3 regions of the Sphingomonas sp. BL-S-28 genome follow, and region 3 is predicted to be linked to each of the others. Evidence: predicted binding sites of a transcription regulator. Region 3 holds the regulator's gene; each other region holds the start of a gene.
What was found. Region 3 encodes LexA, which represses DNA repair genes until DNA is damaged. Its sites were predicted from a motif close to GTTCCNCNCTTGTTCT; they were not measured.

Region 1 (6,034 bases), on a different replicon from region 3:
ACCGCGCCCATCAAGGTGCGCTCGGGCGACATCCACGGCCCGTCGCGGAACGCCAGCAGCGCCTTGGCAACGTCCGGGCCCTTGAATGCCGCTGCCAGATCGAGTTGCTTCATGCGGGAAGATACGCGCGTTTCAGGGCGGAACAGCGTGGCTAGCGAACCGATCTCATAGCTGCCCCAGTCCGCGTCGGAGATCGGCATCCATTCGCGATAGGCCTTCTCCGCCGCCGCCTTGCGCGCGGGCCAGGGGCCTTCGGTTTCAGGCTGATGATTCTCGGCACCGTCCTTGTAGGCGTCGTTGGCGAACTCGTGATCGTCCCACTGGACGATCATCGGGAAGCGGCGATGGAGCGCACGCAAGTCCGGATCGAGGCGATAACTGGCGTAGCGCAGGCGATAGTCGACCAGGCTGACGATCTCGTTCGCCGGCTCGATCGGGCGGCCGGCCATCGGATGCTCGGGATATTCGCCCAGCTTATATTCGTAGAAATAGTCGCCGACGTGGACGATCAGGTCCAGATCGTCTCGCGCGGCGGCGTGGGCATAGGCGTTGAACCAGCCGAACGGCATGTTCGAGCAGGAGAACAGGCCAATGCCGAAGCGGTCCACCTCACCCACCGGCAAGGTGCGCGTGCGGCCGACTTCGCTCATGGTGCCGTCCGGCGCGATGAAGCGGTAGAAGTACCACTTGCCCGGTTGCAGCCCGCCGACGACCAGCTTGGCGCAGTTGTCGCGGGCGGGAGAGGCGACGACCTCGCCCCCGCTGGCTACCTTGCGGAACTGGTCGTCCTCGGCCAGTTCGCAGCGCAGTTTCGTTTCGCCGCTGCCGACATAACGCGTCCACAGCAGAACCGAATTCGCGGCCGGCTCACCGCTGGCGACGCCGTGGGTGAAGCCGCGCGCGGTGAGGATCTGGGCAATGCCGGGCGTCGAAAGCGCGGCAAGGCCAAGCGCGCCGGCCTTGATGAGGAGGCGGCGGTCGAGAGCAAGGGTCATGGGGGGATGTCCTGTCTTCGAAAGGTCAGTAACGCGCGGTGAATTCGATGCCGTACGTGCGCGGCTCGGCCGGGATGAAGGTCGGGTGGCCGAACGAACCGCCGGTGTTGCCGGCATCCAGCAGGTACTTCTCGTCACCCAGATTGCGCGCGAAGCCCGCCACCTGGAAACGCCCGTCCATGAACGAGACGCCGCCACGCACGTTCACCAGCGTCACCGCGTCCTGGCTGATCGCTTCGGTGTTCGGGATCTCGAAATAGATCTTGCTGCGATAAGTCACGCTGGGCGTCAGGAACACGCTGGTGCTCTGGGTCACCGGCACGTTCAGGTTGAGGCCCGCCGCCCACTGCCACTTGGGCTGGAGGCGGAACTGGTCGCCCGCATAGGCGCCGTTCGAGGCATTGTCGTCGATCCCGCCGCTGATGAAGCCGACATTGCCGAAGGCGCTCAGCCAATCGGTGAACTTCGCTTCCAGTTCGGCTTCCACGCCCAGGTTCGATGCCGAACCGGCGCTGCGGGTGACGTTCTGCCCGTTCTCGATCACCGAGACCTGGAAATTGCTGTAATCGTCATAATAGACACCCAGCGATCCGGAGAAGATCCCCGCCGAGCCCTTGATGCCCGCTTCATAGTTCCACACCGTCTCCGCCCGGATTAGGTCGAGATCGGCAACCGGCCCGGCAGCCGCCGAAAGCTGCACCACCGGCGAGCGGCGGCCTTCGGAAATCGTGGCGTAGAGGTTGAAGTTCGGCGTAAGGTGGTAGAGCGCATTGAAGCGCGGCAGCACGGCGGCGTAGGAGCGCTGGGCATAGTAAGTCTGGCCATCGGTATCGACCAGCGGCAGCAACGGCTGGCCATAGACCGGCGCATCGGGCTGATAGGCGGCATAGCCCGAACGGCGCTTCTCGATCAGCACGCGCGCGCCGGCGGTCAGTTCCAGTTGCGGCACCGGCTTGAAAGTCACGTCACCGAACATCGACCATGACTGGTTGCGGCCCTTGTTCTCATACCAACTGTTATAGGGAACGGCGGTATAGGCGCCGCCCGTCAGGTAGGAGGTTGCCAGCGCCCCCGTCGCCACATTGGACGAATTCACGCAGCCAAGGCCTGGGATCAGGTTCGCCGTGCACTGGAGATAGGTGCCCACTTCGGAAGAGAGCGGCACGTACTGGTAGCTGTCCTCGATGAAGTAGTTCCACCCGAACGAAGCGCGCCACTGGTCGTCGCTGTAGGTGAAGCGGCCTTCGTGGCTGGCCTGCCAGCCCTTGGCGCGTTCTGCGAACTCCAGATACCAGGCGGCCGAGCCATCGGCATCGAACACTTCCAGCGCGTCGAAATGGCGATAGCCATTGACGGTGGTGAAGTTCCAGCCGTCCGCGAAATCCCAGCTTGCCGTGAGGTTCACGTCATAGACGTCGCGGTTGAGGCCCAGCTTGTCGCTGCCCAGCACCTCAGCCGAATAGGGCGAACCGCCGAGATAAGCCGGGCCGTAAAGTCCGTCGACCGCCGTGGAGCCAAGGTCCTTGGACAGGAACGGCGTGCCCGAATTGCGCTGGCGGTCGTAGGTGAAGATCAGGTCGGCGGTGAAGTTGCTGGCCGGCGTGAAGCGCAGCGAACCGCGCAGGCCAAGCTGGTCCTGCCCATAGAGATCGTCCTGATCGGGGGCGAGGTTCTTCACATAGCCATCGCGCTTCTTCCACTGCCACGCGATGCGCCCGGCGATCACGTCATTGCCGGCGTTGACGAAGCCTTCCAGTCGATAGGCATTCAAGTTGCCATAGCCGCCGGTGACTTCGGCCGAGAGTCCCGGCTGCGGCTTGGCCGAAACGAGGCTGATCGCGCCGATCGTGGCGGCCGTGCCGAACAGCGTCGCCTGCGGCCCCTTCACCACTTCGATGCGATCAAGGTCATAATTGCCCTGATAGGCCCCGCGTGAGCGGGAGATGTCGACGCCGTTGTAATAGAGCGTCACGCGCGGCCCCTGCTGGGCCGAACCGCTGTCGGAGGTGATGCCGCGGATCACGAAGCCGGGGTTATTGGCGCTCTGGATCTGGATGTTGAGGCCCGGAACATAGGCCGAAAGCTCGCCTATATCGGTCACGCCAAGCTGGCGCATCCGCTCTCCGCTCGCGACCGAGAGCGTGATCGGCACGTCCACCGCACGCTGTTCCACCTTTTGCGCGGTAACGACGATCTGGTTGGAATTACCATCTGCAGCATTCGCCGTGTCTGCCGCAGCCTCTTCGGCAAATGCCGCGCCCGGAATGCTGGCCAGAGCCGTGCCCGCCATCAGTGATGCGATGCAAATACCGAATTTCATTGCCATTTCCCCTGAGCCCTGAAGCGATTTCACGACCCGGGCGTTAACGGCTGGAAATGAAGCTTCAATGGCGATCCGTCCCTCTCGGCGCAATCGACGATGCAAGGAACGCAAAGCAACCAGAAAACGAGACCATCGTTATCCGTCCATTTCTGAAAAGCCTCAAAAGACTTGCTATTGAGAATGAATATCAATAATCTGAACCCCAACGGAAACGCGAGAGGAACTGATACCGTGAGATGCCCTGTCGCTCGTCCCGCCTTTCATAATTCTACGGCTATCCGCCCTCTGCTCCTTTATCGAAGGAGGGCGGCATGAAGCCGATCACCGGTCTTGCGCCGCTGCTGGCCTTGCTTTCCGCAGGCCCGCTGGGGGCGACGGCATGGACGCTGCCCAATTCGGACGTGCAGTTCGTCCCGGCGCCAGACGGTCACGTCTATCGCCTTCTGGTTTCCTGGCCCGAAGGACCGCCGCCAAGGCAAGGTTGGCCAGTACTCTGGCTGCTTGATGGTGAGGACAACTTCGCCGTCGCCACCATGACCGCGCGGCGAATGTCCCGCACAGATGGACTGATCGTTGCCATCGAATGCGATCATCGACCCCGGCGGACCGAAGACTACACCCCCGCCGTTCCGGGCTACCGGATACCCGAAGGCTTTCCCGCATGCGGACTTCCAACCGGTGGGGCGGAGCGCTTCCTCGATCTGATCGAAGAGGTGTTCCGCCCACTGGTCGAAGGCCGCTGGCACCTCGATCCGGCACGCCAGACGCTGGCCGGGCACGGCCTTGGCGGTTTGCTGGCGCTCCATGCGATGTTCACCGGCAGGCCCTACTCGGCCATCGTCTCGGTCAGCCCGTCGCTCTGGTACGGCGACAACAGCGTGGCCGCAGGTGAGCGCACGGCAGATCCTCGCCTGAAGACGCGGCTGCTGATCGTCAACGGCGCAGAGGGGAACGATTTGGACGATCACGGCGGGGCAGCTGCGGAGGCGCTTGCCACGCGCTGGCAGCGGCGCGGCGCCGAGGCGGAACACCTGTCCCTGCACGGGAAATGCCATGGCTCGACAATGCTGGCCGCAATGGGGCCAACGGTAACTACGGCGTTTTCGGCAAGTCGGTATCGGGCCTGATCGCCCGAAAAATAACGCTATTTTCCATAATGTTGTCGATCTTTCGGTCCCTCGTGGGCCGGCAGATCGGCAACGCCTGTTTGGCAAGCGGCGGATGTTGGAGTATGGAACATATAGAGAACAATTGAGCGATTCGGATCATGCCCGTCAAGACCTTCAAACTGGCGGAAAAGGCCATCGAACGGCTCCCTCAAGCCGATGGAGGAGCCCTGCCGGCCATGGACGCCTGCCGGCTGCATGAGATCCACGCGAATGGGGATGATCGGGCCACCGCCCTCGCCTTCGCGCTGTGCAAAAGCGGCATCGGCCCGAACGGCGCGGCAGTGCTGGTGCGAATGTCCCGCGCACAGCTGCGGACGCTGCCCTATGGGCAAGGATTGGTATCGCTCGGCCTGAAACCGGCCCGCCTGCTCCTGGTGGAAACCGAAAACGAACTCGACCTCCTGCGCGCCGGGCTGGAAGCCGCACGTTGTCCCGGCGTGGAATTGGTTCTGCTGGAAACGAACGGGGCTTTCGCGAAGTACGACCTCACCGCCAGCCGAAGACTGGCGCTGGCGGCGGAACAATCGCGCAATCGGGTGATCGTGCTGCGCCAGGATGCGGAACCCCGGTCCAGCGCCGCGCAGACCCGCTGGTCCATCTCCAGCGCGCCTTCCATCCCGCTTGAAGCCGATGCGCCGGGATGGCCGGCGATGGAGGCCAGACTGCTGCGCTGGCGTGGGGGTGCAGCAGGCCGCACGTGGCGGCTGGAATGGAATACGGACGATGGAACATTCCGCGATACGGGCTGGAATACAGGCGAAGGGAGCGGCAAGGATGGAGGCGAAGTCGCGCCAGTGTCTGGCGCTGTGGTTCCCCTATTTCGCATGCGAGAGAGTGCGGATGGCGGCGGGCCTGACTATCCACGCGCCGCCTGAACCACTCGCCCTCGTCTTGCGCACCGGCAATGCCCTGCGCCTCTCCGCCGTGGATGGCTTCGCCGTAAAAGCCGGGCTGGAAGCCGGGATGACGCTCGCCGATGCGCGGGCACGCTGCCCTACGCTGGTGACCCGGCCCGCCGATCCGGTGCTGGACGCGCGCGAGCTTGACCGGCTGGTCAGGGCGATGGTGCGCTTTACTCCCATGGTCGCAGCCGACCCGTCCGACGGCATCGTGCTGGACGTAACCGGCTGCACCCACTTGTTCGACGGCGAAGGGGAACTGGCACGACAGGCAGTGACCTTGGCAGGCTACACCGCGCGCCATGCCTTGGGCCCGAACGCCACGGCGGCGCGGGCTCTGGCGCGGCATGGGACCGGAAACGGGGATGTGCAGGCGCTGCCGGTTTCCGCTCTGGAACTGCCCGATGATGCTCTGGCCGCCTTGCGCCGTGCCGGCCTGCAGCGGATCGGCGACCTTTCCAGACGCCCGATGCAGACGCTGGCGGCGCGCTTCGGGGAGGAAATGGTCACCCGCCTGCGCCAGATCCTGGGCGAAGCCGCCAGCCCGATCGCTCCGCGCCACATCACCGCGCCGATCCGTCTGGAAACGCGCTTTCCCGAACCGCTGATCCGCACCGACGACGCACTCGATGCCGTGGAAGACCTGCT
Region 2 (6,034 bases), on a different replicon from region 3:
GGTCACTTGAGGAGCTTCACATGCAGATCGATCGCACCATCGCCGGCACGCATAGCGGCGTCTTTGCAACTCTCGTTCACGGGCTCGAAATCGAGTTCGGAGAGGGCGCGGGCCATGCGCTTGCGGAGCGGTTCATCGAAGCTGAAGAAAGCGATTTCCTCTGGGATGCACGCGTCTCGGAGCGTTGGCTTGGTAGCTACGAATGCCTTGATGCGGAAGAGGGCGTCGAGCTCGATCGGGTCGCAGTCGTCGGGCGACTGGGGCGGCGGTGGTTCGCAGCGACAGTCATTGTCAACGGTGACGGCGAGGTCATCGGGCTCATCGCGCGGCGCGACTTTGCCAGGCGCAAGGCCGCTGAACAGGCTTATGCCCGGGCGCACTGACGCCTGGGCATCTGGGGGCGGCGCCGGCTTGGTGCTGCCCCTTCGGATTTTGCAGCTATCGGGGGGGCTAGTGGGGAAGGGGCGCGGACAACAAGATAGAAGCAGGCCCTCGCGGCCCTGCAATTTTCGGGTCTGCACAACATGTTACTGCGAGCCTGGTCGGTACGGCGCGAGCCGCATGCGAGGCCCTCTTGTGAAGGGGGATCGCCATGCCTGACGAGGATGATTTCGAGCCGAGGCTGGGGCGGCAAGGCGGGGCCGGGCGGAGTAAGCCGCAACGCTACGCTGCAAGGGTCGCCGTTGCAGCCGGACTGAATGCCAGGCAGCCGGGCGGGGGCTCGCGCCGCTTCGACGGCAGCAGGATCGGGCGCGGAGCTGCGGTCGGGCGCTTGCTCTCCACGCGCAAGGCCGCGACCGGGCTAAGGGTGCGCCGCGTGATCGTGAAGACACGGCTGGTAAGGCTTGGGGCGAAGGGCCTGGGCGCGGCGCGGGCGCACCTTCATTACATCCAGCGCGACGGGGTCACTCGAGAGGGCAAGCCGGGCGTCCTTTACGGCGCCGATGCGGACAGGCTCTCCGGTGAGGATTTTCTCGCCGTCAGCAAGGACGACCGGCACCAGTTCCGTTTCATCGTTTCGGCCGAAGACGGTGACCGTTACGGCGATCTCAAGCCCTACGTTCGAACCCTCATGAAGCAAGTCGAGCAGGACCTTGGAACGAAGCTCGACTGGGTTGCTGTCGATCACTTCAATACCGGCCATCCGCATACCCACATCGTGCTGCGCGGGATCGATGAGCAAGGGAAGGATCTGGTCATCGCCCGCGAATACATATCGCACGGTCTTCGCGAGCGCGCTGGCGAGATCATCACCCGTGATCTGGGCCCACGAACCGACCTCGAAATCGAGGAACGCCTTCGTCACGATGTTACCCAGGAGCGACTGACCATAATCGACCGGCGAATGCTTGCGCGAATGGGGCCCGATCGACTTGTGGCCCCGCAGGACGGGGACGGCTATTTTCAATCGCTGGAAACCGGCCGGCTTCATGTGCTCGGCAAGATGGGATTGGCGGAAGATTTGGGCAGCGGATCCTGGCGGCTTGGTGAAGGCCTGGAAGAGAAACTCCGGGGGCTGGGCGAGCGAGGCGATATCATTCGCCTGATGCAGCGCGAATTGACCCGCGCGAAGCTCGATCGGCGCGATCACCAGATACATACCCCTGCATCCGCGACCTTGATTGGCCGGGTGGTTCAGCGAGGCCTGTCCGACGAGCACAGGGATCGCCATTATCTGCTCGTCGACGGCAGTGATGGGCGCTCGCATTATGTGGACATCGGCAATGCGAGTTCGGTCGAAGTTCTGCCGGCAGGCGCAACAGTGCGGGTGACCGCTCGGCAAACGCAGGTTCGGGAGATGGACCGGACTATTCTGGCCGTGGCCGAGGCCAATGGCGGGCGGTATTCGTCGGCGCTGCACCGGGCGCACGACCCATCGGTTTCAGCGGAATTCGCCGAAGGTCATCTGCGCCGCCTGGAGGCGATGCGCCGGGGTGGCAGCGATCTGAAGCGTGACGTCGATGGGACATGGTCGATCGGTGCCGATCATCGGGCGCATGTCGAAGGCTATGAGGCCAGGCAGCATCGAGCGCGGCCGGTGAGCGTTGAGGTGCTGGCATCCTTGGCGCCTGACCGTCTCGCCTCGGTCGAAGGTGCGTCGTGGCTGGACCGGGAATTGGCCGGTTCGGCGGGTCGGGAGATGCGTGATACCGGATTCGGGCGCGAGGTTCGTGGTGCGCTCGATGCGCGGCGCCAATGGCTGGTTGAGCAAGGGTTGCTCCAGCATGGCAGCACTCGAGTCGAACGCAGCATTTTGGCGGTGTTGCAGCGGCGGGAGCTTTTGCGGATTTCGGATGGTCTTGCTGATGAACTCGGCAAAACCTTCACCGAGGCTAAGGTTGGAGAGCGGATTGAAGGTAAGCTGACCAGGCGGATCGATGCCGTATCCGGGCAATTTGCCCTTATCGAAAAGAGCCGCGAGTTCACGCTGGTTCCATGGCGACCAGTCATGGAAAAGCAGATCGGGAAACAGGCGGGCGGCATTATGCGCGAGGCAGGGATCAATTGGCAGTTCGGTCGCGGGCGGTCAGGGCCGGGTATTTCGTGATCGATCCGGCAGTGGGGCGTTCCTCAGCGAAGCCTGCTGTCCTCCGGCGGGGTTAGAGTAGCGGCCCAGTGGGCGTAGGGTCCGGTACCGATTTCGGCTTCGGCTTGTACCAAAGCTCAGGTGTGCGATCGACGATCAGCTGGCCTTCCCAGGTCCGGCAAAGCTCAAAGGCGTCCTGTGCTGTGCCTGAGGTCCATTGGCCCCAGTCCTCACGCCGCAAAATGGTCGGCATGCGGTCGTGGACGTCTGACATTTGCTCCGAGCCCGGGACCATGACCATCGAATAGGCGTCGCCCCACTCGATAGTCGGGCGCCAGATGCCTGCGACAGCGAAGTCGGTGCCGCCGGGGAGCGAATACCAGGTTCGCGTCATTCTGCCGCCCGGCCCTTCGGCCTCCGCCCAGGCGGTGACCGGGATCAGGCAGCGGCGCTCGTGGAAGCTCTCGGCCCACATCGGATTGCCGCGGATTTGATCGTCGCGCGCGTTGTTCACTTTGGTTGGCTTCAAAAGGGCGCCCGTCTTCTTGCTGACGTTCTTGCGCGGGAAGCCCCATGCCATTGCCTGAACCCGGCCATCCGCGACAACGAGACCTGGATAGCCGGGGTAGATTTCTGCTGCATAGTTCACACCGGGCGATGGCGCCGCATCGAACAGCTTCGCCACTGCGTCCGCAGGCGTTGTCAGGCGGTAGAGATTGCAGATGGCGCCGCTCCTTTCCCGAATGCTGGAAGGGGAAAGTAAGGCAACCTCGCCTGCTGGCCAAGGGGCTGGGCACAGTATCGATTCGGGCCGTCGCAGCTGCGCCGACGCTCCAGCGCCTGGTATTCCCTGCCGCGCTGTTCCCCGAGAGGAAGTGAATTTCCTCCGGTATTCCTTGGCTTGGTGGCTCCGGGGAGTTTGTGCACTGGTGAGGCCATTGACATGCAAGCGGATTGGAACAAAATGCGAACATAATTTTCATCACAGAGCCACAAGGAGGCCCTTCATGACGGAGCGAGGGTCGCCATCTCGCATTGACGCCTTGCGCGCCCGGATCGCCGAGATCGAGGGCGGAGACAGACGCGCGCGCGATGTCCTGCCGTTTGGACTGGAGGCGATCGATGCCAAGTTGCCGGGCGGGGGGCTCGCCCTGGGGTCACTGCATGAAGTGGCCGGCGGCGCCCAGGGCGTGACCGATGGCGCCGCCGCAGCGCTGTTTGCCGCCGGGATCATGGCCCGCGCGGAAGGCAAGATTCTCTGGTGCATGACCAAGGCCGATCTCTTCGCGCCGGCCATAGCTCAGGCCGGGCTCGATCCCGATCGTGTCATCTATCTCGAAGCGCAGGATGAGACCTCGCTGCTTGCCTGTTTCGAGGAGGGGCTTCGTCATGGCGGGCTGGGCGGCGTGGTTGCCGAAGTGTCGCGGCTCTCGATGCCCGTCTCTCGCCGCCTGCTGCTGGCTGCGGAAAACAGCGGCGCGATCGGGATCGCGCTGCGTCGTTGGCGCAAGCGCGAGGATGCGGCCGATTTCGGGCAACCGACGGCCGCTGCGACGCGTTGGCGCGTGACCGCGGTCCCATCGGAAATCTTCCCCGTCCCCGGCGTCGGGCGACCGCGCTGGTTCGTCGAGCTCATACGGTGCCGGGCTGGCGAGAGCGCCGATTTTCTTCTGGAATCCTGCGATGCGACAGGTCGTCTCGCTCTTCCTGCCGACCTGGCCGATCGACCGGCTGCGGCGCAGGCTTGGGCGGCAAGCACCGCCGCCTGACGCGCCGCTGGTCCTGGCGGACATGGAAGGCCGTCGCCGCGTTCTGACTGCGGTGAGCGCGCCTGCGCGCACGCTCGGCCTGCACACCGGTATGGCGGTGACACAGGCGCAGGCGCTGGTGCCCGATCTGCCGATCATGGATGCCGATCCTCAAGCCGATGATGAGGCGCTGGAGCGCCTCGCGGTGTGGTCGCTGCGCAAATACTCGCCGCTCATTGCGCTCGATCCGCCCGACGGCTTGATGCTCGATGTGACCGGGGCAACCCACAGCTACGGCGGGACCAGGGGACTGCTTGCTGACATGCTGCGCCGGCTCGAGGAAGTGGAGACCGCCGCGCGCGCGGTCTGTGCGCCGACCTATGGGGCTGCCCATGCACTTGCCCGCTTCGGCGGCGAGATGTTGCGCCCCGAAGGACTTGCCGTCGTCGATCCGGCGGACCTTGTCGAAGCGGTTGCGCGGCTGCCGCTCGCGGCCCTTCGAATGGAGGCCAAGGCGATCGAAAGCCTCGCCGCGCTGGGCATCGAGACAATCGCGGAACTGGAGGCCATGCCGCGCGCGTCGCTCGCCTTGCGGTTCGGTTCCGATCCCGGGCGGCGGCTCGACCAGATCTATGGGAGGCTTTCCGAACCTTTCGAACCGGTCGAGGCGCCGCGTCAGATCGAAGTCGAGCGCCGCTTTGCTGAGCCGATCGGCGCTCCGGAGACGATCGCGCGCTACACCCGCAAATTGGTCGACGCGCTTTGTCAGGTGCTGGAGGAGGCAGGGCTCGGCGCGCGCCGGCTCGATCTTCGTTTCCACCGCGTCGACAATGCCGTCCAGGCCATCCGCGCCGGACTTGCCAAGCCAAGCCGCGAGAAAAAGCAGCTTGCCCGGTTGCTGTGCGACAGGATCGAAACCATAGATCCGGGCTTCGGCATCGAGCGCATGGTGCTGGCGGCGCCGGTGATCGAGCCGCTGGGTCTGCGGACAATGTCGAGCCTCGGCGACAAGCCCGTTCCCGACGTATCCGCGCTCGTCGATATCCTCGGCAATCGTGTCGGCGAGGAGCGACTGTTCCGCGTCGCCGCGCGCGAGAGCCATATCCCCGAGCGTTCGGTCATGCGCATTGCGCCGATGGCGGATCCGACATTGCTCCGCTGGCCTGAGCGCTGGCCGCGTCCGGCGCGCCTGTTCGCAAGGCCGGAAGCGATCGAGACGATGGCGCTTTTGCCCGATCATCCGCCGGTTCATTTCGTGTGGCGCGGCATTCGCCGGCGCGTGAAGCGGGCCGATGGCCCCGAGCGTATCTACGGCGAATGGCATTTGAGCGAGGCGGAATGGCTCAGCGTGCGCGACTATTTCCTTGTCGAGGACGAGACAGGCGCACGTTACTGGGTCTTCCGGCAGGGTGACGGCATGGATGCTGCGACCGGCGGGCAGGATTGGTTCCTGCATGGCTTGTTCGCTTGAATTCGTCGCTTCAGGGCGCGGTGCGCGAAGCCAAAAAAAAGCCGGCCACAAGGGCCGGCTTGGAAAGTCTTTGGGAGAGGATGCCTGAAAGGCACCCGCCATATGTGGGCGAACGATCTCTCAAGCAAATGCAAGGAATGCAACCAGTGTTGCCCAACCTGATTGCGTTTTATAAAATCGGCATCAAGCGCAGTGCTTGGATGCGGCGCGGCGCGAATATCGAGAATGTTCCCTAAATGTTCCATTCATGCTAACAGCGAGGAATGGCCGAGTCTCCGCCCAGAAAGA
Region 3 (6,034 bases):
CCGCCATGATCGATGATCCCGATGTTCCGGCCCTCGCCGGAGCCGCTGCATTGCAGCATCGCCCATGGATCAGCCAGAGCCACATGTCGAGCAGTTTGGCTGGTGTCGAGTGTTTTCTTTCGAACTGCACTTTCGACCGCGGACCATGGCTTGCAGTGGGGTTCGGGGCCGGAATTTCGGCGTGGTTTACCATGCCAGACGCCTACTGGTGGATTGCGTTTTGCGCAATTTGTGCGAGCGGCGCAATCGGACTCGGCGTCTGGCGGCACGGTCGGGACAATTTTCCGCTGCTACGTCTCGCCGGAATGTCGTTCATGATCGTCCTGGCGCTTGGTTGTCTGGCCGCCTGGGGGAGATCGACGGTGATCGGGACGCCCCCGATTCCCCGGCGCTTGACCGGTACGTTCGAAGGTCGCGTGCTCGCGATCGAGGAAATGCCGGCGTTCGGTCAGAACCGTCTGCTGCTGGCAATGCGGGAGCCTGGTACGGGCCGGGCGATCAAGGTGCGGCTGAGCCTGCCCCATGATTTGGGCGTGATGGGCGCGGGTCAGGCACCCGAGACGGGCGCCCTGATCCGGTTTCGGGGAAGGCTGGTCCCTCCGGCGGCGCCGATGCTGCCGGGAAGCTATGATTTTGCGCGCGCTGCCTGGTTTGCAGGGCTTTCAGCGTCCGGACGGGCGCTGGCACCCGTTGAAATCCTGGAGGCGGGGAACGGCACCGATGTCTTCGCGGCATGGCGGGCCGATCTCTCCGGACATATCCGGTCTCAGCTTGAGGGCAGCAAGGCCGGGATTGCCATAGCCTTCGCAACGGGAGATATGGGCGCAATCGCCGCGGATGACGCGCAGGCGATGCGCGACGCGGGATTGGCGCACCTGCTTTCCATCAGCGGGCTTCACGTCAGCGCCGTGATCGGCGCAGTCTATTTTCTTGCCATTCGCTTGCTGGCGCTTTCCCCCACGATCGCACTGCGATGGCGCCTGCCGGTGGTGGCCGCGGCCTTGGGTGGTCTGGCGGGGATCGGCTATACCCTGTTGACGGGATCGCAGGTGCCCACCGTCCGCTCTTGCGCGGGCGCCCTGCTGGTGCTGGGCGCGATGTTGCTGGGGCGTGAAGCGTTGTCGGTCCGAATGCTGGCGACCGGGGCGTTTCTCGTCATGGTGTTATGGCCTGAGGCCATTGTCGGTCCCAGTTTTCAGATGAGTTTTGCGGCGGTGCTTACATTGATCGCGGTGGCGAAGGCAGCGCCGGTGCGTCGTTGGATGGCGCCACGCGATGAAAGCGTGCCGATGCGAGTCCTGAGGTCGGCAGCGCTGATGCTGGTGACCGGTGTCGCGATCGACCTGGTTCTGATGCCGATTGCCCTTTATCATTTCCACCGTGCAGGCGTTTTTGGCGCGCTGGCCAATCTCGTGGCCATTCCGCTGACGACTTTCGCCGTCATGCCCCTTGTGGCCATTGCGCTCCTTCTCGACGTCGTCGGTCTTGGAGCGCCGGTATGGTGGCTTGCGGGCCACGCCATTGCGCTCCTTCTCGAACTTGCCCATGTCGTTGCGGATCTTCCCGGCGCGGTTCGCCTCCTTCCGGTGATGGGAGCGGGGCATTTTCTCCTTTTCGTCATAGGCGGTTTGTGGCTGGCCTTGTGGTCGGGGAAGGTGCGCTTTCTCGGTCTCGTTCCGGCGTTTGCGGGTGTCGCCGGATTGGCGCTGATCGTTCCTCCCGACATTCTGGTGAGTGGTGACGGCCATTATATCGGCATGGCGGTGGGGGATGGGCGACCGGCTATCCTGCGCGAGAGCAGGAGCGGCTATGCGCTGGACAATATGTTGGAAGTTGCCGGGCAGCGCGAACTGCCGCTCGCGCTGCCCGGACAGCATGAGGTCCGATGCAATGACGACTTTTGCGCGACCGCCTTCTGGCGAGGCGAGAGGATGTGGCATGTTCTGATCGCACGCAGCGATGCTTATGTGCCGATCCCTTCGCTGGCACGCGCCTGTGGCCGCGTGGATATCGTCATCGCAGATCGCTCGCTGCCGCAAAGCTGCAAGCCGCGATGGCTGAAAATCGATCGTCCCATGCTGAAGCAAACGGGCGGGATCGTCATAGATTTGAAAGGTCAGGCGCTGCGAACGGTGGCCCAAAGCCATGGCAGCCATGGCTGGTGAGATATTTGGAGGGGTTGATCCAACTGCCTCGGATCAACCCCTCCAACTCCCGTATGTCCCGTTTTCCGAACCATCCGGTGTTTTCACCCGATTGGAAAACACCCCAAGAATGCCGCGAGCCTGTGCGGCGATGCCAGTCCGGCGATCGGGTCCGTACCCCTTGTCAGTGATAGCGGCGCAAAATGCCTGCGAGCTTGCCCTGAACCTGCACTTCCCCGGCGCCGTAAATCTGGGGCTCGTATGCGGCGTTCGCCGGATCGAGCCGAACCTTTGGCCCTTCGCGGCGGAGATACTTGAGGGTGGCTTCCTCACCGCGGATGAGGGCCACCACGATTTCCCCATCGCGCGCCGTATCGGTGCGCTTAACAAGCGCCAGGTCGCCATCGAGAATACCGGCCTCGATCATCGAATCACCAGAAACCTCAAGCGCATAGTGATCCCCCGAACCCAGTAGGGCTGCCGGCACCGGCAGCATCGCCTGACCTTCGATTGCCTCGATCGGAACGCCGGCGGCGATGCGGCCGTGTAGCGGTATCTCGATTACGTCGTTGGCCGGTTCCGGAGCCCGTGGAGCCGTGCGCAGAGCAGCGGGCGCTTCTCGCGGTGTCGCAGGCGTAGTGGCGGCAGCAGGGCCCTTATTGGTCACATCGTCAGGCTGGCGAAGCACTTCAAGGGCGCGGGCCCGATTGGGGAGACGACGGATAAAGCCGCGTTCCTCCAGCGCCGAAATCAGCCGGTGAACGCCCGACTTCGATTTGAGGTCCAGCGCATCCTTCATTTCTTCGAAGCTGGGCGAGACCCCGCTCTCTTCAAGGCGCACCTGAATGAACCGGAGCAATTCGTGCTGCTTGCGCGTCAACATCTGGCTGCCTCACCTGCTTCGCCGAGATTGGCGGTCTGTTCCCTTCACGAAGAACACATGGAGGTTCGTTCGCGAACAATGAGGGAACAATTAAGCAACGAATCCGGTAACGTCAAGCAATACCGCCATTCTGGAGCAAGTACACCCAAACCGTATCCCCGCGATTGGCAGCGGGGGCGTTGGCGGGGCGATCGATAAGAACATTGCTTGTGGCCAGAGAGACCAAGGCGCTGCTGTCCTGCACGCTATGGGCGCTGACGGCTTCGCCATCCCAAAGGCCGCGCACGAATTCGCGTCGATCGCCGCTGGGCGGCAAGGCGTCGGCCAAACGGGCCAGCAACGGCATCGGTGCAGGCCTGCGGGCGCCGAGCAACGCGCGAAGAGCCGGCAACATGAAGTGGTATGCGGTTACGAGGCTGGAGACCGGATTCCCCGGCAATCCGATCACGATCTGCGCGCGCTGGCCACGCGCTTTTCGCGTCACCAGCAATGGCTTGCCGGGCCGGATTGCCACGCGCCAGAAATCCAGATCGGCACCCCATGCTTCGAGTGCGGGACGGACGAGATCATGATCGCCAACGGAAACGCCGCCGCTGGTAACGATGACATCCGCGTCGCCGGCCGATTCGAAGGCGTGGATCAGGGCATCGAGATCGTCGCCCACCGGGCCGATTCTGTCGACCGAGACCGGAAGGCTCTGCCCCATCGCGGCGAGCATGGCACCGTTGCTGGCGGGTATCTGATGCGGTTCGCAGCATTCCGGATCCACGGCCAGTTCGTCCCCGCTGTCTATCACGACAAGGCGCGGTATCCTTCGAACCGGCAAGTGCTTGTGCCCCGCCGCGATTGCGAGTGCGGCCTGGGCTGCGCCGATACGGGTTCCGGATGGCAGGATTTCCCGCCCCTCGGGGAAGTCCATACCCTGCCGGCGAATATGTTTGTGCGGCGGGGTGGGGCCTTCGCCGGTCAAGGTGACGCGATGCTGATCGCGCGTGACATCTTCTTGAAGGATGACTCCTCCTGCGCCGGCAGGGATCAGGGCGCCGGTCGAAATGCGAATGGCCTGCCCCGGCGTGACGGCGGCTTCGTAAGGATGCCCCGCGGCACTTTCGCCCACGACATGCCAGGGCCCGGCGGTATCGCCTTCCGCAACCGCGTAGCCATCCATTGCCGAAATGTCGCGCGCGGGCTGAGTCCTCCGGGCAACCAAGGGTTCGGCCAGATAGCGGCCGAGGGCGCTGGGCACATCGACGCGCTCGACCGGCGTGGGCTCGACAAGCTGCAGCAGGCGGTCCTGGGCATCTTCCAGCGAGAGCATGGGCTGCCGGGCCATCAGATCGCGCCTGCCGCGATCCACACGCCGGACTTGCCGCCGCGCTTTTCGATCAGCCGTATCGCGCCGATCACCATGCCTTTGTCGAGTGCCTTGGCCATGTCGTAGATCGTCAGGAGGGCAATGGAAGCTGCCGTCATTGCCTCCATTTCGACGCCGGTCTTGCCTGTGAGCGAGGCCGTGGCGATCGCGCGGATGCCGTCTTCCTCGAAACGGAAGTCGACGTTGACCGCGTCGAGCGGCAGCGGATGGCACATCGGAATCAGGTCGGAGGTCTTCTTTGCCGCCATGATCCCCGCAATCCGGGCCGTTCCCAGCACATCGCCCTTGGGCGCATTGCCGGCGCGGATCGCGTCGAGCGCCTCCCGCGTCATGGTGATGAGTCCGGATGCGATGGCGAGGCGTTGGGTATCCGGCTTGGCGCTGACATCCACCATGCGGGCGGTGCCATCCGAATCGATGTGGGTGAGGCTCTTGGTCATTTCGGGCGGCTCATGTGCGTTGCAAGGTGACAGGTCGGTTGACACAGTTGACACGGTTCTGAAGTGAAATAGCGGAAGGCACCGAACTGGCGAATTTTTGCGCTTTCAACGAAAAACGGGCGACTGGTCATGGCGTTGCGATGGCAGATTTCGTCACAGTAGGACAGGAACCGCAAGGCGAATTCCGCAAGATCGGTCAGGCAGGCCGGATTCCTTCGTGCCAATACGGTGGCCATGACGCAAACCCCGAAATCACCTGGACTATTCCAGCGGCGCTATCTGGAACGGATGGCGCAGGTGGTGGAGCGGATCGAGGCTGAGCCGGACGCCGCGCTCGACCTCGAAACGATCGCGGCCTGGGCGGGGTTTTCGCCGTTCCACTTCCATCGACAGTTTCGGGCGGTGTGCGGGATGCCGCTTCAGCGCTTCGTGCAGCTTTCGCGGCTACACCGGGCCGGAATGCAACTTGCCTTCAAGCCCGGCACGCGAGTGATCGATGCGGCGCTGGATGCCGGGTACGAGACGCCCGAAGCCTTCGCGCGGGCATTCCGTGCGCGGCTTGGCCAAACGCCATCGGCGTTTCGGTCCGCGCCGGACTGGTCGGCATGGGAAACGGTGAGTGCGTCACTTCAGGCAGCAAGGAGCAGAGCGGTGAATGACGTCATGACGGCACAAGTCGAAATCCGGGAATTCGCACCCATTCGGGTAGCGGTGATGGAGCATCGCGGCGATCCTGCGCTGATCGGGGATAGCATTCGCCGCTTTATCGATTGGCGGCGAGATGCCGGATTCACGCCGGAGAAAAGCCGCACGTTCAATGTATTCCCAACCGATCCACGCACATCACCTGAAGACGATCACCGAGTATGGCTGTGCGCATCCGTGCCGCCATGGTTTGTTGGCGACGATAAGGTCAGGATCGAGGAAATCCCCGGCGGGCGCTGCGCGGTTCTGGCCGTGACAGGCCCGGCGATGGATCTGGAAGGACCCGCGCTGCATCTCTATCGCGATTGGCTGCCCGGCAGCGGCGAGGCCCTGCGCGACTTTCCGCTCTTTTGCGAGCGGGTGCGCCTCTATCCGCAGGTGTCTGCGGCAGAGGCGCTAACCGAATTGATGTTGCCGCTGGCCTGAAGGTCAGGCGCCGGTCAGCAGCGCACGGGTCGCCGCTTCGACGTCAGCCTCACGCATCAGG

Region 1: a site for LexA is predicted at 4,552-4,567, ahead of ACZ1JC_RS19890 (ImuA family protein). Genes of this name have one in related genera too.
Region 2: a site for LexA is predicted at 3,484-3,499, ahead of ACZ1JC_RS22095 (ImuA family protein). Genes of this name have one in related genera too.

What each region holds. Positions count from the first base shown of each region.
Region 1 covers NZ_CM145484.1:2,354,808-2,360,841, reverse strand. Annotated here, with positions in the region: gene ACZ1JC_RS19905 (alkaline phosphatase D family protein) at 1-995, opposite strand, end outside; gene ACZ1JC_RS19900 (TonB-dependent receptor) at 1,021-3,315, opposite strand; gene ACZ1JC_RS19895 (alpha/beta hydrolase) at 3,630-4,445, shown strand; gene ACZ1JC_RS19890 (ImuA family protein) at 4,586-5,362, shown strand; gene ACZ1JC_RS19885 (Y-family DNA polymerase) at 5,397-6,034, shown strand, end outside.
Region 2 covers NZ_CM145484.1:2,850,881-2,856,914, reverse strand. Annotated here, with positions in the region: gene ACZ1JC_RS22110 (hypothetical protein) at 21-383, shown strand; gene rlxS (relaxase/mobilization nuclease RlxS) at 593-2,548, shown strand; gene ACZ1JC_RS22100 (SOS response-associated peptidase) at 2,601-3,251, opposite strand; gene ACZ1JC_RS22095 (ImuA family protein) at 3,535-4,296, shown strand; gene ACZ1JC_RS22090 (Y-family DNA polymerase) at 4,211-5,746, shown strand; gene ACZ1JC_RS22085 (hypothetical protein) at 5,743-5,982, shown strand; gene dinB (DNA polymerase IV) at 6,010-6,034, shown strand, end outside.
Region 3 covers NZ_CM145483.1:50,168-56,201, forward strand. Annotated here, with positions in the region: gene ACZ1JC_RS00270 (ComEC/Rec2 family competence protein) at 6-2,165, shown strand; gene lexA (transcriptional repressor LexA) at 2,329-3,027, opposite strand; gene ACZ1JC_RS00280 (molybdopterin molybdotransferase MoeA) at 3,140-4,360, opposite strand; gene moaC (cyclic pyranopterin monophosphate synthase MoaC) at 4,360-4,842, opposite strand; gene ACZ1JC_RS00290 (hypothetical protein) at 4,839-5,078, opposite strand; gene ACZ1JC_RS00295 (AraC family transcriptional regulator) at 5,131-5,973, shown strand; gene trpC (indole-3-glycerol phosphate synthase TrpC) at 5,977-6,034, opposite strand, start outside.